4 regions of the Streptomyces sp. NPDC046379 genome follow, and region 1 is predicted to be linked to each of the others. Evidence: riboswitches for the same ligand, from Rfam matches in the RefSeq annotation. Region 1 holds a riboswitch; each other region holds the start of a gene.
What was found. Region 1 has a riboswitch for cyclic di-AMP ahead of ACZ6KF_RS25345 (transglycosylase family protein). Riboswitches for the same ligand answer to the same signal wherever they lie in the genome.
Positions count from the first base shown of each region.

Region 2: it holds a riboswitch for cyclic di-AMP, as region 1 does, so the genes downstream of both, ACZ6KF_RS31385 (transglycosylase SLT domain-containing protein) here and ACZ6KF_RS25345 (transglycosylase family protein) in region 1, are expected to answer to the same signal.
Region 3: it holds a riboswitch for cyclic di-AMP, as region 1 does, so the genes downstream of both, ACZ6KF_RS14320 (M23 family metallopeptidase) here and ACZ6KF_RS25345 (transglycosylase family protein) in region 1, are expected to answer to the same signal.
Region 4: it holds a riboswitch for cyclic di-AMP, as region 1 does, so the genes downstream of both, ACZ6KF_RS07745 (C40 family peptidase) here and ACZ6KF_RS25345 (transglycosylase family protein) in region 1, are expected to answer to the same signal.

Region 1 covers NZ_JBVJFP010000015.1:140,380-148,063, reverse strand. The annotation lists gene ACZ6KF_RS25370 (NAD(P)/FAD-dependent oxidoreductase) at 1-82, opposite strand, end outside; gene ACZ6KF_RS25365 (Ppx/GppA phosphatase family protein) at 599-1,540, opposite strand; gene ACZ6KF_RS25360 (DUF501 domain-containing protein) at 1,537-2,121, opposite strand; gene ACZ6KF_RS25355 (FtsB family cell division protein) at 2,150-2,623, opposite strand; gene eno (phosphopyruvate hydratase) at 2,737-4,017, opposite strand; gene ACZ6KF_RS25345 (transglycosylase family protein) at 4,455-5,195, opposite strand; cyclic di-AMP (ydaO/yuaA leader) riboswitch at 5,199-5,366, opposite strand; gene ACZ6KF_RS25340 (transglycosylase family protein) at 5,549-6,676, opposite strand; gene ACZ6KF_RS25335 (cytochrome P450 family protein) at 6,859-7,684, opposite strand, start outside.
Region 2 covers NZ_JBVJFP010000026.1:45,728-53,411, reverse strand. The annotation lists gene ACZ6KF_RS31390 (polyprenyl synthetase family protein) at 1-337, opposite strand, end outside; cyclic di-AMP (ydaO/yuaA leader) riboswitch at 883-1,049, shown strand; gene ACZ6KF_RS31385 (transglycosylase SLT domain-containing protein) at 1,054-1,557, shown strand; gene ACZ6KF_RS31380 (HAD family hydrolase) at 1,593-2,477, opposite strand; gene fahA (fumarylacetoacetase) at 2,675-3,907, shown strand; gene ACZ6KF_RS31370 (M56 family metallopeptidase) at 4,110-5,048, shown strand; gene recQ (DNA helicase RecQ) at 5,071-7,050, opposite strand; gene nuoN (NADH-quinone oxidoreductase subunit NuoN) at 7,356-7,684, opposite strand, start outside.
Region 3 covers NZ_JBVJFP010000007.1:14,766-22,449, reverse strand. The annotation lists gene ACZ6KF_RS14340 (VOC family protein) at 1-325, shown strand, start outside; gene ACZ6KF_RS14335 (dihydrofolate reductase family protein) at 438-1,568, shown strand; gene ACZ6KF_RS14330 (alginate lyase family protein) at 1,816-2,922, shown strand; tRNA gene ACZ6KF_RS14325 (tRNA-Met) at 2,996-3,069, shown strand; cyclic di-AMP (ydaO/yuaA leader) riboswitch at 3,397-3,554, shown strand; gene ACZ6KF_RS14320 (M23 family metallopeptidase) at 3,566-4,615, shown strand; gene ACZ6KF_RS14315 (PrsW family intramembrane metalloprotease) at 4,700-5,995, opposite strand; gene trmB (tRNA (guanosine(46)-N7)-methyltransferase TrmB) at 6,005-6,826, opposite strand; gene lhgO (L-2-hydroxyglutarate oxidase) at 7,137-7,684, opposite strand, start outside.
Region 4 covers NZ_JBVJFP010000003.1:173,717-181,400, reverse strand. The annotation lists gene pcrA (DNA helicase PcrA) at 1-1,426, opposite strand, end outside; cyclic di-AMP (ydaO/yuaA leader) riboswitch at 1,796-1,971, shown strand; gene ACZ6KF_RS07745 (C40 family peptidase) at 1,979-3,175, shown strand; gene ACZ6KF_RS07740 (hypothetical protein) at 3,210-3,563, opposite strand; gene ACZ6KF_RS07735 (C40 family peptidase) at 3,800-4,855, shown strand; gene ACZ6KF_RS07730 (response regulator transcription factor) at 4,919-5,638, opposite strand; gene ACZ6KF_RS07725 (ATP-binding protein) at 5,635-6,933, opposite strand; gene ACZ6KF_RS07720 (PspC domain-containing protein) at 7,113-7,684, shown strand, end outside.

The DNA.
Region 1 (7,684 bases):
TCTTGAGAATGCGCCGAGCTGCGTACAGGCCTACGTACCCACCGCCTACTACGAGGATCCTGGGACGCTCCGTGGTGCTCATGCCATCGAGTATCCACCCGCCCCAGGGGGGTGGCTCGTGCGCCCCTTCACAAGCTTCCTCCAGGCTTGTGCTATCCTTCGCGGCCCGCATGACACGGACCATGGTGACGGATGCGGGCCACCGTGCAGCACGGACCCCTGTCAAGGCCGCGTGAGCTGCCCCTCTGGCCTGTCTCACGCCTCGGGCCGGCGCCCCGCGCAGACCCCGCGCGACCCCTCCCCCATCCCCGCTCCAGAGCCTCTACGGCCCTGGTGGGGCCCCGTAATGGCGCAACGACCGCCGATGATCCCCCTCGGGGACCGAATTCCTTGTGAAGAACTTCACGAACTTTTCCCGACGGGCGTCAACGGGAGGTGAGGAAGCACCCGCCGGGCGCGCTCAAACGGTGTCCGGCCTGCTCAGTTTGAAGATACCCGCAAGTAATTAGAGGGGCGGCGCCGGCTGACGACGAGGAGGACGTCCTCCTCGTCGTCGAGGCCGGCGACCGCCGGGACGCGTACCGCACCCCGCAGGCGGTCAGGCCAACGACCAGCCGATCCCGTCGAGGATGTCGTGCTCGCTGACGACGACCTCCTCCGCGCCGATCCATTCCATGATCGACAGCAGGACGAGGGCCCCCGCGCCGATCACGTCCACCCGCCCCGGGTGCATGGAGGGGATGGCGGCGCGCTCGGCGTGCGTGGAGCGCAGCAGCCGGTCGGTGATCTCCCGGACGGTGTCGTGGGAGACGCGGGAGTGGTGGATGGCCGCCGAGTCGTACGCGGGCAGGTTCTGCGCGATGGCCGACACCGTCGTGACCGAGCCGGCCAGCCCGACCAGGGTGCGCGCCTCCCGCAGCGGAACCCGCTCCTCCGCGAGGTCGAGGGCGGCCTCGATGTCCGCCCGCATCGCCGCGATCTGCTCCTCGGCCGGCGGGTCGCTCACCACGCCGTCCCGCACCAGATGCCGTTCCGTCATCCGCACGCACCCGACGTCCACGGAGCGCGCCGCGCGCACCCGCTCCTCGCCCACCACGAACTCGGTGGAACCGCCCCCGATGTCCACCACCAGGAACGGCAGCGCCAGATCCGTACGCCCCGTCAGCTCCTTGGTCGCGCCGGTGAAGGAGAACTCCGCCTCCTGGTCCCCGGTGATGACCTCCGGCTCCACGCCCAGGATGTCCAGCACGCCGCGCACGAAGTCCTCGCGGTTCTCCGCGTCGCGGGAGGCGGAGGTCGCCACGAAGCGCAGCCGCTCCGCCCCGTGGGCCTTGACGATCCCGGCGTACTCGCGGCAGGCCGCGAAGGTCCGCTCCAGCGCCTCGGGCGCCAGCCGGCCGGTGCGGTCGACGCCCTGGCCGAGCCGCACGATCGTCATCCGTCGGTCCAGGTCGACCAGTTCGCCCGTCGCCGGGTCCGCGTCGGCGACGAGGAGACGGATGGAGTTCGTACCGCAGTCGATGGCGGCCACTCGGGTCATCGGCCGGTCTCCTCGCTCGCGTCCGTGGGCTGTCCGGGCTCTTCCCCGGTCCGGCCGGCCGCCGTGCCGGGGAGCGTCACGCAGGCGCCCTTGCGCCACCACTGCGGCAGCATCGCCAGCGCCTCGTCGCCCAGCGGGTTGACGCCGGGGCCCGCGGCCAGCGAGTGGGCGACCAGGACGTGCAGGCACTTCACCCGGTCCGGCATGCCACCGGCGCTGGGGAAGTTCTTCAGCTCCTCGATCGCGTCCCGCCGCCGGACGTAGTCCTCGTGGGCGGCCCGGTACGCGGCGGCCAGCTCCGGGTCGGCGGCCAGCCGCTCCGTCATCTCCTTCATCACGCCGTTGGCCTCCAGCGTGCCGATGGCCGAGTTGGCCTTCGGACACGTCAGGTAGTACAGCGTCGGGAAGGGCGTGCCGTCGGGCAGCCGCGGGGCCGTCTCCACGACGTCCGGCTGACCGCAGGGGCAGCGGTGCGCGATGGCGCGCAGGCCGCGCGGGGGCCGGCCGAGCTGCTGATTGAAGGCCTCCACGTCCGCGTCGGTGGGCTCGGTGCGCGGGGTGGACGGCGGGGGCGTTTCCATGCGTCTGAGACTGTCTTCCTCTATGCGTTCACTGGGCGGCGTCGGACTTGTCGACCGCTTCCCAGAGGTTCGTGTGCCAGGGGCGGTCGGCCGCCCCCTGGTCGGTGCGCGACTGGCGGGCGGCGCCCGGGTCGATCACGACGTACCCGGTCTCCCCCGGCATCACATGGTGCAGCCGCTCCCGGATCCGCTGCTCCGCGTACGCGTCGTCCTGCCAGCGCGCCTTCAGGTCGCGCAACTGTTCGACGCGCTCGCGGGCCTGGCGCTGCTCGCGCTCCAGATCGGCGATCTCGGCGCGCTGGGCGACGTACTGCCTTATCGGGTAGGCGAGGGCCACGACCAGGGAGCAGACGACGAGGGCGAGCAGGGCGGCCCGGCCGGTGAGCCGGGAGCGGCGGGCCTGGCGGCGGGTCTGGGAGCGGTAGACCCGGGCCGCGGTCTGTTCGCCGAGCAGCTTGAGCCTGGTCGTGGTGGAGAACCGGTCCCGGTCCTTCACGGCCATGTCCCCGCCTCACCTTCACACACGCGCGTACGTCCCCGCACACGGTACGGGACCGAGTACGGGGACGTACGGACGACGCTGCCTCTACGGCCGGATCAGCCGGGTCGGCCGGGTCAGCCCTTGAAGCGCGGGAACGCGCTGCGGCCGGCGTACACCGCGGCGTCGTCGAGGATCTCCTCGATGCGCAGCAGCTGGTTGTACTTGGCGACGCGCTCGGAGCGGGCCGGGGCGCCGGTCTTGATCTGGCCGCAGTTGGTGGCCACGGCGAGGTCGGCGATGGTGACGTCCTCGGTCTCGCCGGAGCGGTGGGACATCATGCACTTGAAGCCGTTGCGCTGGGCCAGCTCGACGGCGTCCAGGGTCTCGGTCAGCGAGCCGATCTGGTTGACCTTCACCAGCAGGGCGTTGGCGGCGCCCTCCTCGATGCCGCGGGCCAGACGCTCCGGGTTGGTGACGAACAGGTCGTCGCCGACGAGCTGGACCTTGTCACCGAGCTTCTCGGTGATGGTCTTCCAGCCCTCCCAGTCGTCCTCGAACAGCGGGTCCTCGATGGAGACCAGCGGGTACGCCTCGACCAGCTCGGCGTAGTACTCGGTCATCTCGGCGGCGGAGCGCGCCTTGCCCTCGAAGGTGTACGTGCCGTCCTTGTAGAACTCGGACGCGGCGACGTCGAGCGCCAGGGCGATCTGCTCGCCGGGGGTGTAGCCGGCTTCCTTGATGGCCTCGAGGATGAGGTCGAGGGCCTCGCGGTTGGAGCCGAGGTTCGGGGCGAAGCCGCCCTCGTCGCCGAGGCCGGTGGCCAGGCCCTTGCCCTTCAGCACCTTCTTGAGGGTGTGGTAGACCTCGGTGCCCCAGCGCAGCGCCTCGGAGAAGGACTCCGCGCCGATCGGGGCGATCATGAACTCCTGGATGTCCACGTTGGAGTCGGCGTGCGAGCCGCCGTTCAGGATGTTCATCATCGGAACGGGCAGCAGGTGCGCGTTCGGGCCGCCCAGGTAGCGGAACAGCGGCAGGTCGCTGGCCTCGGAGGCGGCGTGCGCGACGGCGAGCGAGACGCCGAGGATGGCGTTGGCGCCGAGGGAGCCCTTGTTGTCGGTGGCGTCCAGGTCGAACATCGCCTGGTCGATCAGGCGCTGCTCGGTGGCGTCGTAGCCGACCAGCTCGGGGCCGATCTGCTCGATGACGGCCAGCACGGCCTTCTCGACGCCCTTGCCCTGGTAGCGGTTCGGGTCGCCGTCGCGGAGCTCGATGGCCTCGAAGGCGCCGGTGGAGGCGCCGGACGGAACGGCGGCACGACCCGTGCTGCCGTCGTCGAGGCCGACCTCGACCTCGACCGTGGGGTTGCCTCGGGAGTCCAGGATTTCCCGGGCTACGACGACGTCGATGGACGGCACGAGCATCTCCTTCTTCAATGTGACGCGGCTTCGCAGGGCCGCGGTGGCTCTGCGAGACGAGCCTAACCGGCTCCGGGCGATCGGCCAGCCGGTCGACCACCCCGTGGACGGAACCGAGAGTAAATTGTTTCCGAACGGAACAAAAAGTCCCGCGCACGGTTGCGTGCACGCCTGGCCGAAAAAAGCCCCGCCCCGGCGCGTACGGGGGAGAACGCGCCGGGGCGGGGAGCCCGCGGGGACGGGGGGAACCCTCACGGGGGTCTGGGGGCGGGGGTCCTGGGGGACCGGGGTGCTGGGGCCTGTGGCCGTCAGCCCGGGGGCCCGGGGGCTTTCAGGATGACGGCGTCGGTCGGCGCGTGCTGTGAGTGCGCTCCGCGCCGCCTGTCACTTCAGCCCTTCGGCGCCCGCCGTCACTTCGCGACCCTCGCCGCCGGCCGTCACTTGAGGTGCAGCTGCTGGCCCGGGTAGATGACGTCCGCGTCCTCGACGATGTCCTTGTTCAGCTTGAACAGCTTCGCCCAGCCGCCCTTGACGTCGTGCTCCGCGGCGATCTCGCTGAGGGTGTCGCCCTCGACGACCTTGTACTCGCCGTCGCCCTTCTTGACCTTCTTGCCGGTCGGGGTGGTGACGGTCTTCTTGGCGGCCGGGCGGTCGGCGGAACGGGAGGCCGGCTGCTGCTCCGTCTCGCGGGCCGGGGCGGTGGCCTCGGAGGAGCCGGTGTCGGCCGAGCCCGTCGCGTTCGAACCGGTGGAGCTGCCGGCGTCGCCGGAGGTGCCGGCCGAGCCGCCGTTGTAGGCGGAGTTCGACAGGCCGGTGCCGCAGTGCGGCCAGGCGCCCTTGCCCTGGCCGGCCAGCACCTTCTCGGCGATGGCGATCTGCTGCTCCTTGGTGGCCTGGTCGGCGGTGGCGGCGTACTGCGTGCCACCGAAGGCGGCCCAGGTGGAGGCCGAGAACTGCAGGCCGCCGTAGTAGCCGTTGCCGGTGTTGATGGACCAGTTGCCGCCGGACTCGCACTGGGCGACGGCGTCCCACTCGGAGGCGGTGGCGGCGGAGGCGGTGCCGGACGCCATCAGCGGAGCGGCGACGGCGGCGCCGGTCACGCCGGCGATGGCGATGGCGCGAGTGGAGCGCTGGAGGGCGGTCGGACGACGGTGCTTGCCCTTGCCGGAAAACAGCATGGTTGATCCCCTCACCGACGCCTGCGAGGTGAGCTGTCGGGTTCGGGCCGGTTGAGTTGCCCGGCCGCGTCCCTCACGGGACGCGGCTTCACCCCTAGCCGCCCCGGGCTCAACTGCCCGGAACGGCGCCTACCTTGGGTCCCCCGCTCCTGCCTACGGCGCTTGACGCGACGACTGTTCCCGGACGGCCGCTGGCAGGATTCGGCGTTGCGGCTACCGGGGCCCGCATTGGCGAGCGGTCACGACCGTAGACACGCGATCGGCGGAATTTCAAAGACGATCAGGGCTTCTGAGACTCATCCCACACTGATTCCAAAACGGACAATCAGCCCGAACCGTGACGTGAACTCCCGCTACTTTTCGACCGTTTCGACCCCGACATCCAGGGTCTGACCGGGAAGGATGAGGTCCGGGTCGGCGCCGACGGCGTCCTTGTTCTCCGAGTAGAGCGCGGACCATCCGCCGTCGACCTCAAGAGAGTCGGCGATGCCCCAGAGGCTGTCGCCCTCGCGCACCGTGTACGACCCGCCGGCGGCCGCCCGCTCCGCCGACCCGCCCCGCGAGGCGTGCCGCCCCGTGGAGCCGGAGGCCCCGGCCTCGCGGTCGTCGAGGACGTCCTCCTGCGCGCTGGAGCCGCGATGACGGCCGGTTCCCGAGCCCGCGTCGGCGATGCCGGTGTCGATGAGACTGGAAGAGCCGACACTTTCGGGGGTTTTGGCAAGAGTGTCGGAGTCTGCAGATTCCGACACATCCGTGCCCCTGTCGGGTGATTCGGGTGCAGAGGGGGAAGTGGAGACGGAGGCGGAGGGTGCGCCCGTCTCCCGGCCGGCCCCGGCTCCGGTTCCGGTCTCGGACGCCGTCGCCCGACCCGAATCCGTCGATTCAGTTCCAGGGGATTCATCGGATTCGCCGGATCGGTCGGATTCGGCCGACTTCCCCGCGCCCGCCGATTCGGTCGGGCTCGTGCTCGACTTCGCACCCGACTTCCCGCCCACTGAGGCGGAAGAACCGGAGGAGTTGGACAATCCGGGCGGGTTGAGGACGCCGTCCGGCGTGCTCGACGCCGCGTCGCCGGCCACCCCCGTGTCGACGCCCGCCTCACTGTCGTCCTGGTTGAGACCGACGAGGATGCCGCAACTGGCCCACGCCTCGGCGCCCCGGTCCGCGAGCAGCCGTTCGGCGACGGCTATCTGCTGGGAACGGCTGGCCTGATCCGGTCGCGACGCGTAGGTGAGACCGCCGTACGCCTCCCAGTCCTCCTGCGACAGGTTCAGGCCGCCGTAGTACCCGTTGCCGGTGTCGGCGCTCCAGGAACCGCCGCTCTCGCACTCCGCGACCTTGTCCCACGTCGCACCGCTCGCCGCACTGGCGCCGGTCGCGCCGAGCAGGGGGATGGCGATGGCGGAGCCGGTCACGCCGGCCGCGACGACGAGTGCCGGGGCCTGGCGGGGGCGACGGTGACGACCGTTCCCGGAGAGCATGCGGGGACCTTTCCCGAGACAGCAGTGACCCGCGCGGCGGGTGATGCGCCGCCGCCACGTTGATGGGTGAACGTATCGGCAGACGATCACTTGTCACAAGTTCATGCCGCGCAGATCACGTGAAGATCACAGATGTGAAGGGCTGTCATGTTTGGTTTGGGACACGGGTGTGGAAGAGTCCGCTATGCACGACCTTGCTCGGGCGTGAACTCCACCGGCAGCGTGCGCAGTCCGCGCATGATGAGTCCACCCCGCCAGCGCAGCTCTGCCGGGTCGACGCCGAGCCGCAGGTCGGGGAGGCGGGTCAGCAGCGTGGCCAGCGCTGTCCGGCCCTCCAGCCGGGCGAGCGGCGCGCCGAGGCAGTAGTGGATGCCGTGTCCGTAACCGAGGTGCTGGTTGTCGCGCCGGGCGAGGTCGAGCGTGTCGGGGTCGGTGAACCGCTCCGGGTCCCGGTCCGCCGCCGCGAGGACGACGAGCACCGGGTCGCCGGGCGCGATGTCCTGGCCGCCGATCGTCAGAGGCTCGGTCGCGAAACGCCAGGTGGCCAGCTCCACCGGCCCGTCGTAGCGCAGCAGTTCCTCGACTCCGGTGGCCAGCAGGTCGCGTTCTCCCGCCGCGAGGGAGTGCTGGAGGCGGGCGCGCTGCACGGGGTGGGTGAGCAGCGCGTACATGCCGTTGCCGATGAGGTTGACGGTGGTCTCGAACCCGGCGAACAGCAGGATGAACGCCATCGCCGCCGCCTCGTTCTCGGTGAGGTGCTCACCGTGGTCCCAGGCGCGGATCAGGCCGGAGATGAGGTCCTCGCCGGGCGCCGGCTCCGCGGGCAGGGACTCGCGCTTGCGGTGGATGAGCTCGGCGAGGTAGCCGCGCATCTTCTTCACCGACCGCGCGACACCGCCCCGCGGCCCGCCCCCGTGACGGATCATCATGCCCGCCCAGTCCCGGAAGTCGTCCTGGTCCTCGGGCGGTACGCCGAGCATGTCGCAGATGGCGTAGATGGGCAGCGGG
Region 2 (7,684 bases), on a different contig from region 1:
AACGGGTGTTCGCGCTGGGCACCCCGCGCCGCACGTCCGCCTCGTCCATCACGTCGTCGTGGTACAGCGTCGCGAGGTGCGTCAGCTCCACGACCACTGCGGAGGGCACCACGCCGGGCGCGTAGGGGTCGCCGAACTGCGCGGCGAGCATCACCAGCAGCGGACGGAACCGCTTCCCGCCGGCCCGCACCAGGTGCTGCGCGGCATCGGTGATGAAGGGGACCTCGCTCTTGGTGGCCTCGAGCAGTCCCTCCTCGACAGCCGTCAATCCGGCGTGGACATCGGCTTCCAGAGCCTGGTCCCGCACGCTCAGCCCGAACGGCCCGACGACGGTCACGAGGGGTCTCCTGTCTGCTGGTGTCTACTGGGGATTACACGGTTTGTCGATACGTCGCTGCCTTCACTCAAGTCAGCGTATCCGGTCACGTTTCGATCACCGCCAGCGCCCGGCGTTACGGCTCGGCCGGTATCGGATCATGACTGGCGGGTTTCTGACCACCCAGCGGGGATTATTTCGCACCGTTTCGTCCGGTTTTGCACTCTCCCTGAATCGCCGCGACACCCGCCCCCGCCCACTCCGGCAAGCCCACTCCCGCCGCGACGATTTGATAACCCCTTAGCCGCATTTGCCCGTTTTGCCTGACTTGCACGCGACCGTGAGGTCACTCACGTCCCCGTACCCGCGGAATTCACCTGCGCAACACGCGACACCCCTTGAACCGCAGGCCAGTTGACCTCCCTGGCGACAAAGGATCAAGTGCGCCAAACCCGCCGGACAGAGATCAAATCGCCCGTGGTGTGACTCCGCCGCTTGTTCCCGACATGTTCCCTCGCATACGTTCCCGGCCTGTCGGGCGGACGCCGAGTCCTGCCACCGCCCGCACACCACCAACGACCACTCGCACGGCAGGAGCGGGGGACCCAGGTAAGTCGCCGGGCCGGCACGACGCCGGACCGGCTCGGGGTGAAGCCGCGCGTTCCGGCGCGCGGCCGGGCACCTCCCAGCCCGAACCCGACAGCTCACCTCGCAGGCGACGGAGAGGACATTTCGACATGCCCGCAAGCCGTCAGCACAGCCGTGCCCTGACCGCCCGCACCGCCCGCCGCCTCGCCCGCAAGCTCGCCGTCGCCGGCACCGGCGCGGCCGTGCTCGCCCTGCCGCTCGTCGGCGCGAGCGGCGCCTCGGCGGCCCCGGCGGCCGCCCCGGCCGCGACGACCGCCGCCACCGCCGCGTACACCAACAACCTCGACGGCTGGATCCGCCAGTCGCTCGCGATCATGGCCCAGCACGGCATTCCCGGCACCTACAACGGCATCCACCGCAATGTCATGCGCGAGTCGTCCGGCAACCCGTGGGCGATCAACAACTGGGACTCCAACGCCGCCAAGGGCACGCCCTCCAAGGGCCTGCTCCAAGTGATCGACCCGACCTTCGCCGCCTACCACGTGCCCGGCACCGCCTACGACCCGTACAACCCGGTCTCCAACATCACCGCCGCCTGCAACTACGCGGCCGACCGCTACGGCTCGATCGACAACGTGTTCGGCGCCTACTGAGCCCGCCCCCCTCTCAGGGCCCGCGCCCCGTCCCCTCACGGGGTCCCCGCCCACAGACGTTCGAGGACGACGGCCACGCCGTCGTCCTCGTTCGACGTGGTGACCTCGTCGGCGACCGCCTTCAGCTCGGGGTGGGCGTTGGCCATGGCGACGCCGTGCGCGGCCCAGTCGAACATGGGGATGTCGTTGGGCATGTCCCCGAAGGCGATGGTCTGCGCGGGGCGTGCGTCGAGGTGCTGGGCCGCGATCGCCAGGCCGGTCGCCTTGGTCACGCCGCACGGCTGCATCTCCACCGTTCCCGGCCCGGACATGGTGACGGTCGCGAGCGAGCCGACCGCCGCCCTGGCCACCGTCGCCAGCTCGTCGTCCGTCAGGCCGGGGTGGCGCAGCAGCACCTTGCTGATCGGCTCGCTCCACAGGTCGGCGCGCCGGCCGACCCGTACGGCGGGCAGCGTGGGGTGCGGCATCCGGTAACCCGGCTCGATGAGGGTCAGCCCGTCCACGCCGTCCTGGTCGACGGCGGCGTACACCTCCCCCAGCTCGGCCTCGATCTTGCCGAGCGCGGTCTCCGCCAGTTCCCGGTCCAGGGTGACCGACCACAGCAGGCGGTCCGCCCCGGCGTCGTACACCTGCGCGCCCTGCCCGCACACCGCGATCCCCCTGTTCCCGAGTCGCTCCAGCAGCGGGCGCACCCGGGGCGCCGGGCGGCCGGTCACCACGAGGTGGCGGGCGCCTGCCCCCACGGCCCGCCCGAGGGCGGCGAGGGTCCGGTCGGAGACCGTGTCGTCGCCGCGCAGCAGCGTGCCGTCCAGATCGGTGGCGATGAGCGAGTACGCGCCGGGGTCCGCCGAGGGGGCGGTGTGCGGCGCGGGGGCGGAGTGCGCGGCGGGTGCGGTGGTGCGCGCGAGGGGTGCGGCCATGATCAGAGAATACGGACATCCGGCCGGGTCCGTTCACCACCCCGTTCACCGTCTCCGACGTCAACCGGCCCTGGTTCCGGGTGCCTTCACGACACGGCGGAACGGGCCCGCGGGGGACGCTGCCCAAGAGGGCCGCCCCGGCCGTAACGTGTGCGGCGACTACCCGGTCCGCGCGTACGAAAGTGAGGCAGCACCCCATGCCCCCCTTCGATCTCCCCGAGGGCGACCCCTTCGGCCCGCACAACCTTCCGTACGGCGTCTTCTCGCTCACCGACGCCACGGGCTCCCCCGAGTCCGCCGAGCGCCGGGTCGGCGTCCGCCTCGGCGATCACGTCCTCGACGCGGGCGCGGCGGCTCTGGCGCTCGGTTCCCCGTACGCCGACCTGCTCGCCCGGCCGACCCTGAACCCGCTGCTCGCGGCCGGCCGCACCGCCTGGTCGGACGTGCGGCGCGCGCTGACCGCCTGGGTGACGGTGCCCTCCCACCGCGAGACCGTCGCCCCCCTGCTGCACCCCCTGTCCTCGGTGACCCTGCATCTGCCCTTCGAGGTCGCGGACTACGTCGACTTCTACGCCTCCGAGAACCACGCCCGCAACGTCGGCCGGATGTTCCGCCCCGACGCCGCCGACTCGCTCACCCCCAACTGGAAGCATCTGCCGATCGGTTACCACGGCCGCTCCGGCACGGTCGTCGTCTCCGGCACCGACGTCGTCCGCCCCGCCGGCCAGCGCAAGGCCCCGTCCGACGCGGCGCCCGTGTTCGGCCCGTCCGTCCGGCTGGACATCGAGGCGGAGGTCGGCTTCGTCGTCGGGACGCCCTCCCCGATGGGCACGCCGGTGCCGCTGTCGGCCTTCCGCGAGCACGTCTTCGGCCTGTGCCTCCTCAACGACTGGAGCGCACGGGACATCCAGGCCTGGGAGTACGTCCCCCTCGGCCCGTTCCTCGGCAAGTCCTTCGCCACCTCCGTGTCGGCGTGGATCACCCCGCTGGACGCGCTGGACGCGGCGCGCGTGGCCCCGCCGCGGCGGACGCACCCCCTGCTGCCGTACCTGGACGACGGCGACGAGGAGCCCGGCGGCTACGACCTGCGGATCTCGGTCGCCGTGAACGGCCACGTCGTTTCGGAACCCCCGTTCTCCACCATGTACTGGACCGCGGCCCAGCAGCTCGCCCACATGACCGTCAACGGCGCCTCCCTGCGCACCGGCGACCTCTACGGCTCCGGCACGGTCAGCGGGCCCGAGGAGCGTCAGCGCGGCTCGCTGCTGGAGCTGACCTGGAACGGGCGGGACCCGCTCGAACTCCCCGACGGCAGGCGGACCTTCCTGGAGGACGGCGACGTCGTCACCCTCACGGCCTGGGCCCCGGGGGCGGACGGCGCCCGCGTGGGCCTCGGGGAGGTGACGGGGCGCGTCGTCGCGGCCGGCTGAACCTCGCGGGCGCTCCACGGGGTTGGGCGGCGCCGCCCGGGACGAGGTGGCGCCGCACCCCTGACTCCGGCGGCCCGTCGCCGTCATACTGGCGGCGTACGGTGCACGCCGGAGCGTCGCGCGCGGCGCCGCACCGCCTCGTCGCGCGCACCGCCCCGCACCGCAGCCGCCCCACTCCCGACCAGGATCCGGAGCCCGTGGCATGACCGTCTGCCTGCTCCTGCTGAGCCTCCTCGCCCTGACGGCCGCCGTACCGGCCCCCCGCGCCCTGACCCGGGCCGCGTGGACCGAACGCGAACCCGTGGTCGGGCTGTGGGTGTGGCAGTGCCTGGTCGCCACCGTCCTGCTGTGCTGCCTGGCCGCGCTCGTCCTGGGCGCGGCGGCCCTCTTCCAGACCGTGCGCGACCATGTCTTCGCGCCCGCGCCGCCCGCCGTCACCGCCGCCTACGACCTGTCCGCCGCCCCGGCCTGGGCCGCTGCCCTCACCCTGCTGCTGGCCTGCGGCGCCGCCTGGACGACGGCGATGCTCACCCGCGAGCTGGCCGAGGCCCGCCGCCGCCGCGGCCGGGCCCGCGCGCACCTGCGGGAACGCGCCCCCGACCTGCCCGCCGGCCTGCCGGCCTCCCGCGGCCCGCTGCTCGTGCTGGAGGACGAGTACCCGGACGCCTGGTGGATGCCCGGCCACCCTTCCCAACTGGTCGTCACCACCGGGGCGCTGCACCGCCTCACCGACCACCAGCTGGACGCGGTCCTCACCCATGAGCGCGGCCACGCCCGCGCCCGCCACGACTGGCTGCTGCATCTGTCCACCGCCCTCGCCACCGGCTTCCCCCGGGTCCCGCTCTTCGCCCACTTCTGCGACCAGACGCGCCGGCTGGTCGAACTCGCCGCCGACGACACGGCCTCCCGCCGCTGCGGCCACCTGACCACCGCGTTGGCCCTGATCGAGCTGAACCAGCACCGGGGCGTGCTGTCCTGCGCCTCCAGCCGCCGGCTGCTGGGCGAACGTGTGGACCGCCTGCTGGCCCCGCCGCCCCGGCTGGACCGGCGGCACCGCGCCCTCACCACCACGGTCGCCGGCCTGGCCCCTCTGCTGCCCCTGCTGATCACCTTCGCCCCGGGGCTGACGGCACTGGGCTGAAAGAGCGCGCGCCTCCGCCCGCCTACGCCCAGTCCTCGGGCTCGGGCTCCGGGGCGGGCTCCAGGTCGGGCTCCGGGTCCGACTCCCACTCCCGTCCGGGCTCCGCACCGCCGCCGCCCCCGCTCAGCGAGGCCAGCACCGCCACCACGCCCTCCCCGTAGGTCGCCAGCTTCTTCTCGCCGACCCCGCTGATCCCGCCGAGCTGCGCGACCGACGTGGGCCAGACCGTGGCGATCTCCCTCAGCGTGGCGTCATGGAAGATCACGTACGCCGGGACGCCCTGCTCCCGGGCCTGCTCCGCACGCCAGGCACGCAGGGCCTCGAAGGCGGGGAGCAGTTCCTCGGGCAGCTCGGCCACCGCTGCCTTGGCCTTGCGCTCGCCCCGCCCGGACGAGGAACCCGACGCCTTCGCCGCCACCGGCTTCTTCGGCTCCTTGCGCAGCGGCACCTCCCGCTCGCGCCGCAGGACCGCGCCGCTGGCCTCGGTCAGCACCAGCGTCCCGTACTCCCCCTCGACCGCGAGCAGCCCCTGGGCCAGCAGCTGCCGGATGACGCCCCGCCACTCGCCCTCGGTCAGCTCCTGCCCGATGCCGAACACGGACAGCTGGTCGTGGTCGAACTGGATCACCTTGGCGGTCCGCTTGCCGAGCAGGATGTCGACGATCTGCACCGCGCCGAACTTCTGCCCCCGCTCCCGCTGGAGCCGCACCACCGTCGACAGCACCTTCTGCGCCGCGACCGTGCCGTCCCAGGTCTCCGGCGGGGTCAGGCACGTGTCGCAGTTGCCGCAGGCCTCCCGCTCGGGGTCCTGGCCGAAGTAGGCGAGCAGCCGGGCCCGGCGGCACTGGGCGGTCTCGCACAGCGCGAGCATCGCGTCGAGGTGGGCCTGCGCCCGGCGCCGGAACGCCTCGTCGCCCTCGCCGGACTGGATCAGCTTGCGCTGCTGGATGACGTCGCCCAGCCCGTACGCCATCCACGCCGTGGACGGCAGTCCGTCGCGGCCGGCGCGGCCGGTCTCCTGGTAGTAGCCCTCGACGGACTTGGGCAGGTCGAGGTGGGCGACGAAGCGGACGTCCGGCTTGTCGATGCCCATGCCGAAGGCGATGGTCGCCACCACGACCAGGCCCTCCTCCCGCAGGAACCGGGACTGGTGCGCGGCGCGGGTGCCCGCGTCCAGACCGGCGTGGTACGGGACCGCCTCGATGCCGTTCCTGCTGAGGAACTCGGCCGTCTTCTCCACGGAGTTGCGGGACAGGCAGTACACGATGCCCGCGTCGCCGGGGTGCTCCTCGCGGAGGAACGAGAGCAGCTGCTTCTTGGGGTCGGCCTTGGGGACGATGCGGTACTGGATGTTGGGCCGGTCGAAGCTGGCCACGAAGTGCCGGGCGCGCGGCATGTTCAGCCGCTGGGTGATCTCCTGATGGGTCGCACGGGTGGCCGTCGCCGTGAGCGCGATCCGCGGGACGTCGGGCCAGCGCTCGCCGAGCAGGGACAGCGCGAGATAGTCGGGGCGGAAGTCGTGGCCCCACTGTGACACGCAGTGCGCCTCGTCGATGGCGAAGACGGAGATCTTGCCGCGGGAGAGGAGGTCCAGCGTGGACTCCAGCCGCAGCCGCTCCGGAGCGAGGTAGACGACGTCCAGCTCCCCGGCGAGGAACTCGGCCTCCACCGTCCGCCGCTCGTCGAAGTCCTGCGTGGAGTTCATGAACCCGGCGCGCACGCCGAGCGCCCGCAGCGCGTCCACCTGGTCCTGCATCAGCGCGATGAGCGGCGAGACGACGACGCCCGTGCCCGGTCTGACCAGGGCCGGGATCTGGTAGCACAGCGACTTTCCGGCGCCGGTCGGCATCAGGACGACGGCGTCGCCGCCGGCCACCACATGCTCGACGACCGCTTCCTGCTCGCCGCGGAAGGCCTCGTACCCGAAGACCTTGCGCAGCGTGGCCACCGCCTCGCTCTCGGCTACCGCTGTCATCGCACCGATCCCGCCCGTCCCGCCCATCGCCGTGCCCCCGTACGTCGCGTCTCGACCACTGCGTCCACGATAGGCGTCCGCACCGACAGGCCCGGAAGTTGTCCACAGACCCGCCTCCGGGAAACCCGACAAGAACACGACGATCGGTCACACGTGTGCGGGTGTTCCACTCGCGCGCACGTCGAGGAAGGTCGCCGCCCCCTTCCCCCGTCGACCTGGACCTCATCGCGATCAGGACCCGGCGCGACGAGAACGGGTGAGCCCGTACGGCGACGGCCCGGCGCCCCGCTCACGCGGGGCGCCGGGCCGTCGCCGCATCGGCGCGCAGCGGATCAGCGCACGAACACCCCCGCGTCGCCCGCCAGTTCCAGGAAGTACTGCGGCGCCACGCCCAGCACCAGCGTGACCGCGACGCCCACCCCGATCGCCGTCACCGTCAGCGGGGACGGGACCGCGACCGTCGGGCCCTCGGGCCGCGGTTCGCTGAAGAACATCAGGACGATCACGCGGATGTAGAAGAACGCCGCGATCGCCGAGGAGATCACGCCGACCACGACCAGCGGGCCCGCGCCGCCCTCCGCCGCCGCCTTGAACACGGCGAACTTGCCCGCGAAGCCGGACGTGAGCGGAATGCCCGCGAAGGCCAGCAGGAAGACCGCGA
Region 3 (7,684 bases), on a different contig from region 1:
GCTCAGCACCTTCGGCGAGATGGGCCAGGGGGAGGGCCCCGACGCCGAGAAGATCATGCACGGCATGCTGGAGACGCCCGCCGGCTTCACCCTGATGGGCGCCGACAACCCGCCCGGGATGCCCTACACGCCCGGCACCGACCACGCGGTGAGCGTCAGCGGCGACGACGACGCCGAGCTGCGCGGCTACTGGGAGAAGCTCTCCGCCGACGGCACCGTCACCGTGCCGCTGGAGAAGCAGATGTGGGGCGACGTCTTCGGGATGTGCACGGACCGGTTCGGGGTGCAGTGGATGGTCGACATCGCGGAGCCGGAGGAGGGCTGAGGCGGCGAAGGCGGCCGCAAGGGCGAGACGGGGGACGGCGGCAGGTGCGAGGCCGGGACGGTCAGACTGAGGGCGAGTCCTGTCCGTTCCTGCTCCCCGGGTGGATACGCCGATGCCCCTTCCCCACGTCCTGCTCTCCGCCGCCGTCTCCCTCGACGGCTACCTGGACGACACCGGCCCCGACCGCCTGATGCTGTCCGGCCGGGCCGACTTCGACCGGGTCGACGAGGTACGGGCGTCCGTCGACGCCGTCCTCGTCGGCGCCGGCACCATCCGGGCCGACAACCCGCGGCTGCTGGTCAACTCCCCCGAGCGGCGGGCGGCGAGGGTGGCGGCCGGCAAGCCCGCGTACCCGCTCAAGGCGACCGTCAGCGGCTCCGGCGACCTCGACCCCGGCGCCGACTTCTGGCACACCGGCGGGGAGAAGGTCGTCTACACGACCGCCTCCGGCGCCGAGCGACTGCGCGCCGCCCGGATCGCCGCGGACGTCGTCGCCATCGGGGACGCCCTCGACTGGCGGGCCGTGCTGCGGCACCTGCACGAAGAACGCGGCGTTGGGCGGCTGATGGTCGAGGGGGGCGGCGTCGTCCACACGCAACTGCTGCGGGCCGGGCTCGCCGACGAACTCCAGCTGGTACTGGCCCCGTTGCTCGTCGGGCAGCCGGACGCCCCCCGGCTCTTCGGACCCGGCCCCTACCAGGGCGGACGGCTGCGGCTCGTGGAGACGCGGGCCATCGAGGACGTCGTCCTCATGCGCTACGAGCCCACCGCACCCGGCGCCGGGCAGCTGCCGTCGGCCGCCGACCGGCGCTGGCTGGCGCTCGCCTGCGAGCTGGCGGAGCGGTGCCCGCCCTCGCGCACGGCGTTCAGCGTGGGGGCCGTGGTCGTCGCGGCGGACGGCGCCGAACTGGCCCGCGGGCACTCGCGCGAGGGCGGGGACCCGGTCGTCCACGCGGAGGAGGCGGCGCTCGCGAAGATCGCCCCGGACGATCCGCGGCTCGCCGGAGCCACGGTGTACAGCAGCCTGGAGCCGTGCGCCCGACGCGCCTCCCGGCCGCGCCCCTGCGCCCGGCTGATTCTGGACGCGGGTGTCCGCCGGGTGGTGACCGCCTGGCGGGAGCCGGACACCTTCGTCACCGGCGCGGACGGCAGCGGACTGCTCGCCGCGGCCGGCGCCGACGTCGTCGTCCTGCCGGAACTGGAGGAGCGGGCCAAGGCGCCCAACCGTCACCTGGCGGGGTGAGGAGTGTCCGTCGCCGGTGGTGCGGAGCAGCGGTGGAGCGGGCGGGGCGCGCCCTCCCGTCCGGCCGGTGCGCTGCCCGCTCCCCGTCCGGCGGACCGCCCATCGGCCCAACATCCGCTGCGCCCCGCCGCGCGCCGGGTCACGCTGCCCCTGGGTGAAGCAGCACGGCAGGACGGACGCGGAGGCGGCGCGCATGAGGGCCATGAGAGCCACGAGGGCTGTGAGAGCCACGAGGGGCACGAGGGTTGTGAGCAGGCGGGTGGTCCTGGGCGTGGCCGGCGCGGGGCTCGCGGCGGCGCTGGCCGGCGGGCTGGTCGGGGCGTGCGGGGTCATGGACGCCGGGGGACGGACCATGGTGCGCGCGCTGCCCGCCGACGCCGGGTTCACCCACCCCGGCGTGCTGGTCAACGCCCGGCAGCTGGACGTCGTACGCGAGAACGTCACCGCCGGACGGCAGCCGTGGCTGAAGGCCTACCTCGACATGCGGGACAGCCCGTACGGGTCGTACCGGCACCGGGCGCGGCCGGTGAGGACCGTCCACTGCCCCGGCGGCAGGGCCGGGCGCGGCTGCGCCGCCGAGCGAAAGGACGCGATCGCCGCCTACACGCAGGCGCTCCTGTACGGCGTCACCGGCAAGCGGCAGCACGCCGAAAAGGCGATCGAGATCATGGACGCGTGGTCGGAGAGGCTGCGCCGGCACACCGGGGGCGACGCCGCGCTGCAGGCCGCGTGGACCGGCGGGACCTGGGCGCGGGCCGCCGAGATCGTGCGGCACGCACCGGGCGCCGGATGGGAGGCCGGGTACATGCGGCGGTTCGAGGGGATGCTGCGCACCGTCCATCTGCCCGAGGTCACCCGGCCGGGCCGGGCCGACGACGGTCACCGGGAGCTCGTCGCCGCCGACGCCGCCCTCGGCATGGCCGTCTTCCTCGACGACCACCGGGCCTTCGACGCCGCCCTCCGCCGCTTCCGCGAGCACGTCCCCGCCCAGTTCCCGCTGGAGCGGGGCCGGTCCGCCGCCCGCACGGACTGCCGGCACCTGCGGCGGACCGGCGCCTCGCTCGCCGCCGCCGCGCACATCGCCGAGACCGCCTGGCACCAGGGCGTCGACGTGTACAGCGAGGTGGAGGACCGGCTCAGGGCCACGCTCGACCGGCAGGCGGCGGGGCTGCGGCGGTGCGGGGGGACGGCCGGGCCGCCGCCGGCGGTCGTCCTCAACCACCTGGAACAGCGGCTCGACAAGCCCGCCGCGGCCGCCCGCAGCGCTGCTGCCCGGCCCGGGGCCCTTTCCGGCACCGACCACCGCTTCGTCGCCTGGGAGAGCCTCACCCACACCGGCAACCCCGGCGGTTGAGGAGCGGGCGGTCCGGGTCGGCGAAAACCCTGGCGTGAGGGCTCCCGCGGATGGCGTACACTGGATTCATCGACGCGGGGTGGAGCAGCTCGGTAGCTCGCTGGGCTCATAACCCAGAGGTCGCAGGTTCAAATCCTGTCCCCGCTACTGAAGGCCCAGGGCCGGAATCCTGATCAGCAGATCATGGGTTCCGGCCCTGAGTGTTGTCCGCGCCGACCGCGCTGTCCGCGGCACGCCCCCCACCTCGGTCACGTCAGGTAGTCGTACGACCGTGCACGGGTAACATCTGAGACACCGTCATAAACTCGTCCGCACCTGAGCCCGGGTCAACTCGCCCGGTTTTCGCCGCTCGTGAGCCGTACGTCCCGGCCGAAAACGTTAATGATCAAGCTGAACGGCTTGGAATTCAGGCCCCGGTTCTATTAACGTCCGATAACGCAGCGCGGTCGTCCCAGCCGTCACAAGAGGCGGCTCCGTGCGCACACGCCGAATCCCGCAAGGGAACCGGGGAACCATCACCTTGGGGTGAATCGGGCGTAGGCCGCCGTATCGGCACGGATGGTTTACGCGCGTAGGAGACCTTCCTGCTCCGAACCCGTCAGCTAACCCGGTAGGCGAGAAGGAAGGAAAGGAGTACGCCCACGTGGCGTCCAACCCGCCTGCCCCGCAAGCCCCGTTCTTCCCGGCACCGCGCTCCGAGGACACCGTCGTCTACGGCGGACAGCGCACCGACGAGGGGCCGTGGGAGGAGTGGAACCCCACCGCCGACTCCGTCCGCCCCGTCCGTGGCAAGCACCGCGTCGCCAAGCAGCGCGGCGGCGGACTCGCCCGCAGCTCCACCGTTCTCGGCGTCGGCGTCATAGCGGCCGTCGGCGCGGGCGGCATGGCCACCGCGCAGACCGGCAAGCCGCCGGTGTCGATCTCGATGCCCGACCTGCCCAACGTCGGCTCCCTGCTCTCGGACGACGCCGAGGACGCCGCCGACACCGCCGTCGCGCAGACCGCCGCCGCACCGCTCAGCGGCGCCGGTGTCACCACCGCCGACACCGCCCTGGGCACCACCGACGCCGGCGAGGCCCTGCGCGCCCGGATCATCGCCCAGGCCGAACAGCAGCAGGAGCAGGTCGAGAGCAAGGCCGCCGCGGAGGCCGTCGCCGCTGCCGAGAAGGCCGCCGCCGAAGCCGCCGCCAAGGCCGAGAAGGAGGCGGAGGCCAAGGCCGCCGCCGCCAAGGCCGCAGCGGAAGAGGAGGCCCGCAAGAAGGCCGAGGCCGAGCGCCTCGCCGAGCTGGCCCGCCAGTACACGCTGCCGACCTCCTCGTACACCCTCACCTCGACGTACGGCCAGGCCGGCGCCATGTGGTCGTCCGGCTACCACACCGGCGTCGACTTCGCCGCCCCCACCGGCACCCTCATCAAGGCCGTCCACACCGGCACCATCACGCAGGCCGGCTGGGACGGGTCGTACGGCTACAAGACCGTGCTCACCCTCGAGGACGGCACCGAGATCCTCTACGCCCACCAGTCGTCGATCAGCGTCACCGTGGGCCAGAAGGTCAACACCGGCGACGTGATCGGGCGCGTGGGCGCCACCGGCAACGTCACCGGCCCCCACCTCCACCTCGAGGTGCGCACCGGCGACGGCGGCGCCGTCGACCCCATCGCCTGGCTGCGCGACAAGGGCCTCAACCCCTGACGTCCGCCGCCGACGCGGCACACCTTCGATCCCCGGCGGTCCTGACGGCACCCCCCGGACGTCAGGGCTGCCGGTCGTGGGTCCTCACGTCCGGTACGGGTTGTACTGCGCCGGGTGCCACGCCTGCGGCCCCGCCGCCCACGGGGGTACGGCCACCGGTGCCACCGGCGCGGTGACGCGCGCCGCGTGCTCCAGCGCCGGACGGGCGACCTCCCGCCGGGACCACAGCTCCCGCAGCAGCTCACCCTCCCGCACGGCGAAGTCCGCCCCCGCCCTTCCCTGCCGCAGCCGGCGGCGCAGCTGCGCCAGCGAGGTCGCGCGGGACTGGTACTCGGCCACCGTGCGCGCCGCCGGCCGGCCCAGATGGTGGCCGGCGTACTCGCGGGCCAGCCGCCGCGCCCGCAGCGAGCCCAGCGCGTACGGCTCGGCCGGAGCGAGCCAGCCGGCCGCGGCGTAGGCGGGCAGTTCCTCGCGCACCGTGCGCAGTGCACGCTGCCGGCTCCAGATCACCAGCCACGTCAGCAGGCCGAACACCGGCACCATGAAACCGCCGTACACCGCGAAGAAGCCGTACTCGCCGAAGGTCGCCGAACCGTTCCACAGGGCGTGCATGCCCATCGCGAGCAGCAGCCCGCCCAGCGGCGGCAGGATCCGGCGCAGCCGCTGCCGCTCCCCGGCGAGGGCCGCGAGTCCGAAGCCGATGCCGGTCAGGACGGTGAACAGGGGATGCGCGAAGGGCGACATGACGACCCGGACGAAGAACGTCGCCGCCGTGACCGTGGCGATGCCGTCACCGCTGAGCCGGTCGGCGCCGAAGGCGTTGCCCAGGTAGAGGATGTTCTCGGTGAAGGCGAAGCCGGTCGCGGTGATCCCGGCCAGGACGACGCCGTCGACGATGCCGGTGAGATCGCGGCGGCGGAAGAGGAACAGCAGCAGGACGGCGACGGCTTTGGTGGTCTCCTCGACGACCGGCGCTATCACCGTCGCGCCTAGGGTGTTCGCGCTCGCCGGGTCGGCGGTCGCCGTGGCGATCCAGCGGACGGCGAAGCTGTTGGCGACGATCGCCATCAGCGCCGCCGCACAGGCGCCCCAGGCGAAGGCGAAGGCCAGATTGCGCCAGGGGCCGGGATCGACGCGGTCCAGCCAGCGGAAGACGGCTATGAGCAGCGGCACCGGCAGGACGGCGAGTCCGAGGCCGACCAGGAACCCGTCGGTGCCGGTCTCCTCGCGGACCAGGGCGAGGATGACCAGCCCCGACATCGCCAGCAGCGTGGTCAGCGCGGCGTAGCCCAGCCGGCGCCGCCGCCACCAGGGCGCGTGCGCCGGGACGCCGCCGTCCGGAGCGGCTAAGGGCGTCGGGTGCGGGGGACCGGTGGCCACTGCGCCCCCTTACGGCAAGGACCGGTGCGGTACGCGGCGGAAGAGCAGGTCGTTCACGGCATGGCCCTTGTCCAGGCCCTGGCCCTCGAAGCGGGTGAGGGGGCGGAAGGCGGGGCGTGGCGCGAAACCGCCGTCGGGGCTGGTGTTCTCGTACGCGGGGTGCGCGGTGAGCACCTCCAGCATCTGCTCGGCGTACGGCTCCCAGTCCGTGGCGCAGTGCAGGATCGCCCCCGGCTTCAGCCGGGCTGCGGCGAGGGTGAGGAAGTCCGGCTGGATCAGCCGCCGCTTGTGGTGCCGCTTCTTCGGCCAGGGGTCGGGGAAGAAGACGCGCAGACCGTCGAGGGAGTCGGGGGCCAGCATCTCGCGCAGCAGGATGATGGCGTCGCCGTTGCCGACCCGGACGTTGGCCAGGCCGTTGCGCTCGGCCAGGCCCAGCAGGTTGCCCTGGCCGGGGGTGTGCACGTCGACGGCGAGGATGTTGGTGCCGGGGTCGGCGGCGGCCATCTGGGCGGTGGCCTCGCCCATGCCGAAGCCGATCTCCAGGACGACGGGGTGGTCGTTGCCGAACAGCTCGGCCAGGTCGAGGACGCGCTGCCCGTCGATGTCCAGGCCCCACCGGTGCCACAGCCGTTGCAGGGCGTCCGCCTGCCCGGCGGTCACCCGGCTCCGGCGGGGCTGGAAGCTCCGGATCCGCCGCTCGAAGTGCGACCCGGCGGGATCCGCCTTGGGCCCGTCCGGGAACCTCGGCTCCGCCTTGTCCCGGCCGCGCGACGGAGCGGTGCCGGGGGAGGCGGAGCGGAGGGCTTCGGGGGTGTTCACGGAGTCAGACACAGTGGGGTCGATTTTACGGGCGGCGGGGGCGTGCGGCGTGCGGAGACGGTGCCGGTGCCATCCCCGGCGCGGTCCGCGGGGCGCCGACGCCCGTACGCGGTTCTGCGTTCGCCGGGTTGTCGGTGGCATGCGGTCCCGCGCCCGCCCGGCTTCCATCGGTGCGCGGTTCCGTGCCCGTCCGGCCCTCGCGAGGGCGCGGTTCCGTGCCCGCCCGGCTCCCGCCGGTGCGCGGTTCCGCGGCTGCCCCGTCCTCGGTGACACGCGACCTTGCGTTCCTCCGGACCTCGGCGGCACGCGCACCCCCTCACGCTCACGCCCCACTCAGCACCCCCAGCACCCGCCGCGCCACCTCCCGGCCGATCGGCAGCGACGCCGTGGCCGCCGGGGACGGGGCGTTCAGAACGTGGACGACGCGCGGCGACTCCCGGATCAGGAAGTCGTCGGCGAGGGAGCCGTCGCGCAGCACCGCCTGGGCGCGCACCCCGGACGACGCCGGGACCAGGTCGTCCTGCGTCACCGCCGGGAGCAGCCGGCGCACCGCCTCGGTGAACGCCGCCTTCGAGGCGGAGCGGCGCAGCTCCCCGGCGCCGTACCGCCAGTGGCGGCGGGCCATCCGCCAGGCGCCCGGCCAGGTGAGGCTCAGCGCCAGCTCGCGCGGGCGGACCACGCCCGGACCGTAGCCCTCGCGGGCGAGCGCCGGGACGGCGTTGGGACCGATGTGGACGCCGCCGTCGATGCCGCGGGTGAGGTGCACGCCGAGGAACGGGAACGCCGGGTCGGGGACGGGATAGACCAGGCCGCGGACCAGCTCGGGCCGGGCCAGCTCGTAGTACTCGCCGCGGAAGGGGATGATCCGCA
Region 4 (7,684 bases), on a different contig from region 1:
CGCGCAGGTAGGCCAGGACGTCCCGGACCTCCTTGCGCTCGTAGAAGCGGACGCCGCCGACGACCTTGTAGGGCAGGCCGACGCGGATGAACACCTCTTCGAAGACACGGGACTGGGCGTTGGTCCGGTAGAAGACGGCGACGTCGCCCGCCCTGGCCTCGCCGGCGTCGGTGAGGCGGTCTATCTCGTCGGCGACGAACTGGGCCTCGTCGTGCTCGGTGTCGGCGACGTAGCCGGTGATGCGCGCGCCCGCGCCCGCATTGGTCCACAGGTTCTTGGGGCGGCGGGACTCGTTGCGCTCGATGACCGCGTTGGCGGCGGAGAGGATCGTCTGGGTGGAGCGGTAGTTCTGCTCCAGCAGGATCGTCGTCGCGTTCGGGTAGTCCTCCTCGAACTGGAGGATGTTGCGGATCGTCGCGCCGCGGAAGGCGTAGATCGACTGGTCGGCGTCGCCGACGACGCACAGTTCGGCGGGGGGCACGTCGTCCGCGCCGGGCGGGACGTCCACCGGGTGCTCGGAGGTGCCGACCAGCTCCCGGACGAGGGCGTACTGGGCGTGGTTGGTGTCCTGGTACTCGTCGACGAGGACGTGCCGGAAGCGGCGGCGGTAGTGCTCGGCGACGTCCGGGAAGGCGCGCAGCAGGTTGACCGTCGTCATGATCAGGTCGTCGAAGTCGAGGGCGTTCGCCTCGCGCAGCCGCGACTGGTAGAGGGCGTAGGCCTGGGCGAGGGTCTTCTCGAACCCGTCGGTGGCCTGGGCGGCGAAGTCCTCCTCGTCGATCAGCTCGTTCTTGAGGTTGCTGATCTTGGCGCTGAAGGACTTGGGCGGGAACTTCTTGGGGTCGAGATCGAGATCACGGCAGACCAGGGCCATCAGGCGCTTGGAGTCGGCGGCGTCGTAGATCGAGAACGACGAGGTGAAGCCGAGCCGCTTGGACTCGCGGCGCAGGATGCGCACGCAGGCGCTGTGGAACGTCATCACCCACATGGCGTTCGCACGCGGGCCGACGAGCTGCTCTACGCGCTCCTTCATCTCGCCGGCGGCCTTGTTGGTGAAGGTGATGGCGAGGATCTGGCCGGGGTGGACGCCCCGCTCGGCGAGCAGGTGGGCGATGCGGTGGGTGAGCACGCGGGTTTTGCCGGAGCCCGCGCCGGCCACGATGAGCAGGGGCGTGCCGGAGTGGACGACGGCGGCGCGCTGGTTGTCGTTCAGCCCTTCCAGGAGCGCGGCGGCGTCCAGGGCGGGGCGCGGGGCGCCGTCGCGGTAGTACGCCTCCCGGTCCGGCGGCACGTCGAACTTCCCGCCGAACAGATCGTCCGGAATCGGCTCCGGAACGTGATCGTCCTCGGGCGGCGGCGGGTGTTCCCCGTGGGCCCGAGGGGCCTGGAGGTCCGCCAGGAAGCTGTCGTCAAAGAGGCTGCTCATCGCTCTCCGAGTCTAGGGGGCGGCACTGACAACCCGTGGCCGTCCCGGGAACATCCCCGGCCCCGGCGGGCCCCCGCCCCGCCGCGGGTGTCCGGAATCACAACCGCGCACCCTCTCGCGGCGCCCGCCGCCTCACCCCGTGCGCTCGCCTCGAGCTGCGCACACGCCCGGCGCACCACCCACCCGGACACTGCCCCGAGCCCTTCCCCGAGCACGCATCGAACACCCCCCGACACGAACCGCGACCCCCCGCCGCAAGGTCACGAAAATGTATCGGGCATATCACCCACGAACCTTCACAGGCGGCACACGAGTTGGCTACGGTGCCGGGCAGGCCGCACGACCCCCACCGGCGAACGTCGCCGGGCCGCGTGGCCTCCGCCGAGTCCGGTGTGCCCGCGTGGCCGACCGGAGCCGGGGACCCAACCGAACTCTGGGGTGAATCGGCACGACTCCCGCACGGGAGGCGGGCCGTAGGGCAAACCTTCCGAGCGACACCGCCCGAACCCGACAGCTAACCCGGTAGGCGGCCCATGGAAGGAGTCGCCTCCCTTGGCGTCGCACCGCAAGTCGCGCCCGGTCGGCCCGCTGGCCGGCATACGTACCCCCGCCCTGGCCACGGCCGCCCTCACCTCCGTGGCGCTGCTCTCCCAGACCGCCCAGGCAACCCCGGCCGGCGACCGGCCGAGCCTCGAAGAGGTCGAGAAGAAGGTCGACGCGCTGTACCGCCAGGCCGAGTCGGCGACCGAGAAGTACAACGCGGCCAAGGAGCGGACGGCCAAGCAGCGCAAGCAGGTCGACACGCTGCTGGACGACGTCGCCCGGCGCACGCAGCAGCTCAACGAGGCGCGCGAGGAGCTGGGCGCGTACGCCGCCGCCCAGTACCGCACCGGTGCCGCCGCGCCGTCCACCGCGACCTTCCTGCTCGCGGACTCGCCACAGGACTACTTCGACCGGACCCAGCTGATGAACCGGCTGACCAGCCGGCAGAAGGACGCCGTCGACGACTACTTCACCGAGCAGTCCCGGACGATGCGCAAGCGCCAGGAGGCCACCGAGAGCCTCCGGACGCTCACCGAGTCGCAGACCGAGCTGAGGACGGCCAAGGCGACCGTCCAGAAGAAGCTGTCCGACGCGCGGGAGCTGCTCTCCGAGCTGACCGCCGAGGAGAAGGCGCGGCTGGCGGCGATCGAGAAGCGCAAGCAGGAGGAGGCCGAGCGCAAGGCGGCGGAGCTGGCCCGGCAGCAGGCCGCCGCGGAGGCTCGGGCCGAGGAGCAGCGCCGCCAGGAGGCGGAGGCGGCGGCCGCGGCCGAGCAGGAGTCGGCCGACGGCTCCACGGACACCGGGTCGGGCGAGGCGCCCGCGCCGCCGCCGGCCGACTCGACGTACGCCGCCAAGGCGGACAGGGCGCTCGCCTTCGCCCGCGCCCAGATCGGCAAGCCGTACGTCTGGGGCGCCACCGGCCCCGGCTCCTACGACTGCTCGGGCCTGACCCAGGCCGCGTGGAAGGCCGCCGGGGTCACCCTGCCGCGCACCACGTACGACCAGGTCAACGCGGGGACGACGGTGCCGCTGTCCAGCGCGCGGCCGGGCGACCTGGTCTTCTTCTACGACGACGTCACGCACGTCGGCCTCTACATCGGCGACGGCATGATGATCCACGCCCCGAAGCCCGGCGCCTATGTCCGGGAGGAGTCGGTGTACTACGACGGCGAGTCGTCGATCCACAGCGTGGTGCGGCCCGCCTGACGCCGGTGCTCTCCTGCCTCTCCGGGGCCGGCTTTCAGGTCCAGAGGACGGCGATGAAGATGTTCGCCACGGTGAGCAGGCCCACCAGTCCGAACAGGCCCTTGTCGACCTTCTCCTCGTCGCGCTTCACGTAGACGAGGCCGAGGATGACGATCAGCACGGCGAGCTTCACGCCGATCTTGACGTTGTTGACGGTGTTGTCGTCGGCCTGGTTGAGGCCGACCAGGATGACGCCGGTGACCAGCATGGTCAGGGCGCCGTGCAGCATCGCGGGGACGAATCGCGCGGTGCCCTCGCCCACCGCCTTCATCTGGGTGAGGAAGCCGCCGAGGAGGGAGGCGATGCCGATGATGTGCAGGCCGACGAAAACGTTGATGAGTACGTCCATGGGGCCGGAGCCTAGTGAGCCGCGGGCGCGTGGCCCGCACCGGCCCGGCGACCGCACGGGCCTCTCCCGGTCGCGCTGCGTGCCGAAACAGACGGTTCCGTAACCGGATCCCGATCGCATACCGACAGCGACGGCCCCCCTCCTGCCACTTCCGTACAACGTGACCCCGCCGTGACCTGCTCCGCCCTAGCGTCCTCCCGCAGGTGATCATCCGTAGGAAGGGACGTGCAGTTCACGTGGCAGCGCACCGCAAGCCCCGGCAACGACCGGCCGCCGGGACCAGGACCCGTACCGCGGCCACCATCGCCCTCGCGGGCGCGGCGGGCGCGACGGGGTTGAGCGGGACCGGGCACGCGCAGCCGGAGCCGTCGCCGGGACAGGTCAGGGCGGAGGTGCACCGGCTGTACCGGGAGGCGGAGGCCGCCACGGAGAAGTACAACGGCGCGCGCGAGGAGGTCCGGGCGGCGCAGGCGCGGCTGCGGTCGATGCGGGACGAGGCGGCCCGCAGGGAGGCGCGGCTGGCCACGGAGCGGGAGGCGCTCGGTTCGTACGCCGCCGCCCAGTACCGCGTCGGCGGGCTCGATCCGGTGGTCCGGCTGGCCCTGTCCGAGGACCCCGCCGGTTACCTCACCGGCGCCGCCCTCGCCGAACGCGCGGGCGACCGCCGGGCGGGTGCGGTGAGCCGCGTCCGTCGGCAGATCCGCGAACTCGAGCAGCTGCGCGGGGCCGCCCGCGTCGAGCTGGACTCCTTGACGTCCCGTCAGTCGGAGCTGCGCCGCCACAAGGAGACGATCACCGGGAAGCTGGCGGCGGCGAAGCGTCTGCTGTCCAGGCTGACCGAGGAGGAACGGGCCCGCTTGGCGGCGCCGCAAGGCTCCCGGGCGTCGAGCACCGCGCCGGGCACCGCGCCGGCGCCTCCGCCCGCCGTGTCCGTCGCCCCCGGCTCCCGCGCCGGGGCCGCCATCGCCTACGCCCTGCAGAAGCTGGGCAGCCTTTATGTCTGGGGCGCGACGGGCCCCAACGCCTTCGACTGCTCGGGCCTGGTCCAGGCGGCGTACGCCGCCGCCGGCGTCTCCCTGCCCCGCACGACCTACGCCCAGATCGGCACGGGCCGCCGTGTCTCCCGTGCGGAACTGGCCCCCGGCGACCTCGTGTTCTTCTACTCCGGCATCACCCATGTGGGCCTCTACATCGGCAACGGCCGGATGATCCACGCCCCGAACCCGTCTTCCACGGTCCGGGTGGCCCCGCTCGACTCGATGCCGTTCGCGGGAGCCACCCGGGTGGTGTGAGGGCCGGTGCAGGGCTCCGGTCGGCACGGGGCGGGCCGGCCGGTCCGTCGGGGAGCCGGTCGCTCACACCAGGCGCCGCGCCGTGGCCCACCGGGTCAGCTCGTGGCGGTTGGACAGCTGGAGCTTGCGCAGGACCGCCGAGACATGGGACTCGACCGTCTTCACGGAGATGAACAGCTGCTTGGCGATCTCCTTGTAGGCGTAGCCGCGGGCGATCAGGCGCAGCACCTCGCGCTCGCGCTGGGTGAGGCGGTCGAGGTCCTCGTCCACCGGGGGCGCGTCCGTCGAGGCGAAGGCGTCGAGGACGAAGCCGGCGAGGCGGGGGGAGAAGACGGCGTCGCCCTCCTGGACGCGGAAGATCGAGTCGACCAGGTCGGTCCCGGTGATCGTCTTGGTCACGTATCCGCGGGCCCCTCCGCGGATCACGCCGATCACGTCCTCCGCGGCGTCCGAGACGGACAGGGCGAGGAAACGGACGGGCTGCCGGGCGTCGGCCATGAGCGGCGCGCAGCGGCGCAGCACCTCGACTCCGCCGCCGCCGGGGAGGTGGACGTCGAGGAGGACCACCTCGGGGCGGGTGGCGGTGATGACCGTGACCGCCTGGTCGACGTCCGCGGCCTCGCCGACGACCTCGACGCCGGTCTGCGCGGTCTGGCCGATCTCGGCCTGCACCCCCGTGCGGAACATGCGGTGGTCGTCGACGAGGACCACGCGCACATGCCGTCCGGCCGTCTCCCCCGGTGCCGCCGTGCCGTTGCCGCTCGCCTCGGTCGCGTCGCTCATGACGTCTTCTCCGCCCTCTCCATCTCCAGCTCGACCTCCGTGCCGCCGTCCGGCACCGCCCGCAGCCGGGCCGTGCCGCCGTTGCGCTCCATGCGGCCGATGATCGATTCCCTGACGCCCATGCGGTCCGCGGGTATGGAGTCCAGGTCGAAGCCGGGACCGCGGTCCCGGACGGACACGAACACTCGCTTCCCCTCCACCTCGGCGTAGACCTGCACGGCACCGCCCTCGCCACCGTACTTGGCGGCGTTCACCATCGCCTCGCGCGCGGCCTGCATCTGTGCGCCGATCTTCTCGTCGAGCGGGCAGTCCCCGACCACGACGACCTCGATCGGGACGCCGTGCTTGTCCTCCACCTCGGCGGCGTTGCGCCGCACCGCGTCGGCGAGGGTCGTGGGCTCGTCGGCCTCGTCCTTGCCGGTGCCCTCGGGTTTGTAGAGCCAGGTCCGCAGGTCGCGCTCCTGGGCGCGGGCGAGGCGGCGGACCTCGCCCGCGTTCTCGGCGTTGCGCTGGATCAGGGTGAGGGTGTGCAGCACGGAGTCGTGGACGTGGGCGGCGACCTCGGCGCGCTCCTGGGCGCGGATGCGCATCAGGCGTTCCTCGGAGAGGTCCTGGGTCATGCGGACGAGGTAGGGGCCGGCGAGGAGCGTTATGCCGACGAGGACCGCGAGGGCGGCCTGGAGGACGGAACCGAGGTGGGCGGCGGAACCCTGGAGCACGAAGACGCCGGAGACGCCGGCCGTGACCAGCAGGACGCCCGCCACGGCCCGCACCAGGGTGAGCGTGCGCCGACGGCGGCCTGCCTCGACCCAGCGGGCGCGGCGGGCGTTGTCCGCCTGACGCCACACGAGGGCGACGCCGGCGCCGACGAGCACCGCGGGCACCAGGTAGGCCTTGGCGCCGTTGCTCAGGTCGACGCTGCCGACGAAGACGATCGCCACGACGACCATGAGGAGAAGGGCGACGATCTGGCCCCGGTCCGGTTTGCGGGTGACGAGTCTGCGCCGGCCGTCCGCTGCGGGCTCGGTGGTGATCAGGGACGGTGGTCTCTGCGTCTCGACGCCGCCGACGCCGAGCGGCACGAAGAACCAGAACGCGGCGTACAGCAGCGCGCCCAGACCGTCCGCCATGAACAGGCCGACGAAGACCAGGCGCACCCAGATGACGGGCAGCCCCAGGTGCCCGGCCAGGCCCCGCGCCACACCACCGAGCCAGCGTCCGTCGCTGCTGCGGTAGAGCTTGCGCGGCGGCCTCGGTTCGGTGAGGGGCGCTGCTGCGGTTGCGGCTTCCGGCATGCCAAAGATGGTCACACGCCCCGCGGTCCGGAGCATCAGGGTCCGCCCCCGAGACTCCCCTGATGTTCCCGGGGCCATCGCCTCGAACGCTTCCCCCGCGTCCACTCAGGGCAGATATCAGGGTCCGGCCAGGGTCGTCCCGACTCCCGTCGCGGCGGCCCGGCCGTCACCATGGACGCATGACTGATCACCAGCACGCCGCCGCCGTATCCGACGCGGACCCCGCGTCCGGCGCGGCGTCCGCGTCCGGCGCGGCGTCCGCGTCCGGCGCGGGTGATGCGCCCGAGTTCCGGCGGGATCGGCGGCACAAGATGTTCGCCGGCGTGTGCGCCGGGCTCGGGCGGCAGTGCGACATGGATCCGGTGATCTTCCGGATCACGCTCGCGGTGCTCGCCGCGACCGGCGGCATCGGCCTCATCTTCTATGGCTTCGCGTGGCTGTTCGTCCCCGCCGACGACGAGGAGGAGAACGAGCTGCGCAAGCTGCTGACCGGTCGTGTCGACGGTCAGGCGCTCACGGCGGTGCTGTTCGCGCTCGTCGGCTGCGGGGTCTTCCTCACGATGCTGAAGAACGGCGGAGTGCTGGTATTCGCCGCGATACTGTCCCTGCTCCTCGCCGGCGCCGGGTACTGGTCGCAGCGGCGCGGCGTGCCCGCCGCCGATCCGCTGGCGCAGCAGGCCGCCGCCGACGCGCCGCCCGAGGCGAAGGCCCCGCCCGCGCCGACCGCCTTTCCGTCGTGGTGGCGGGACCC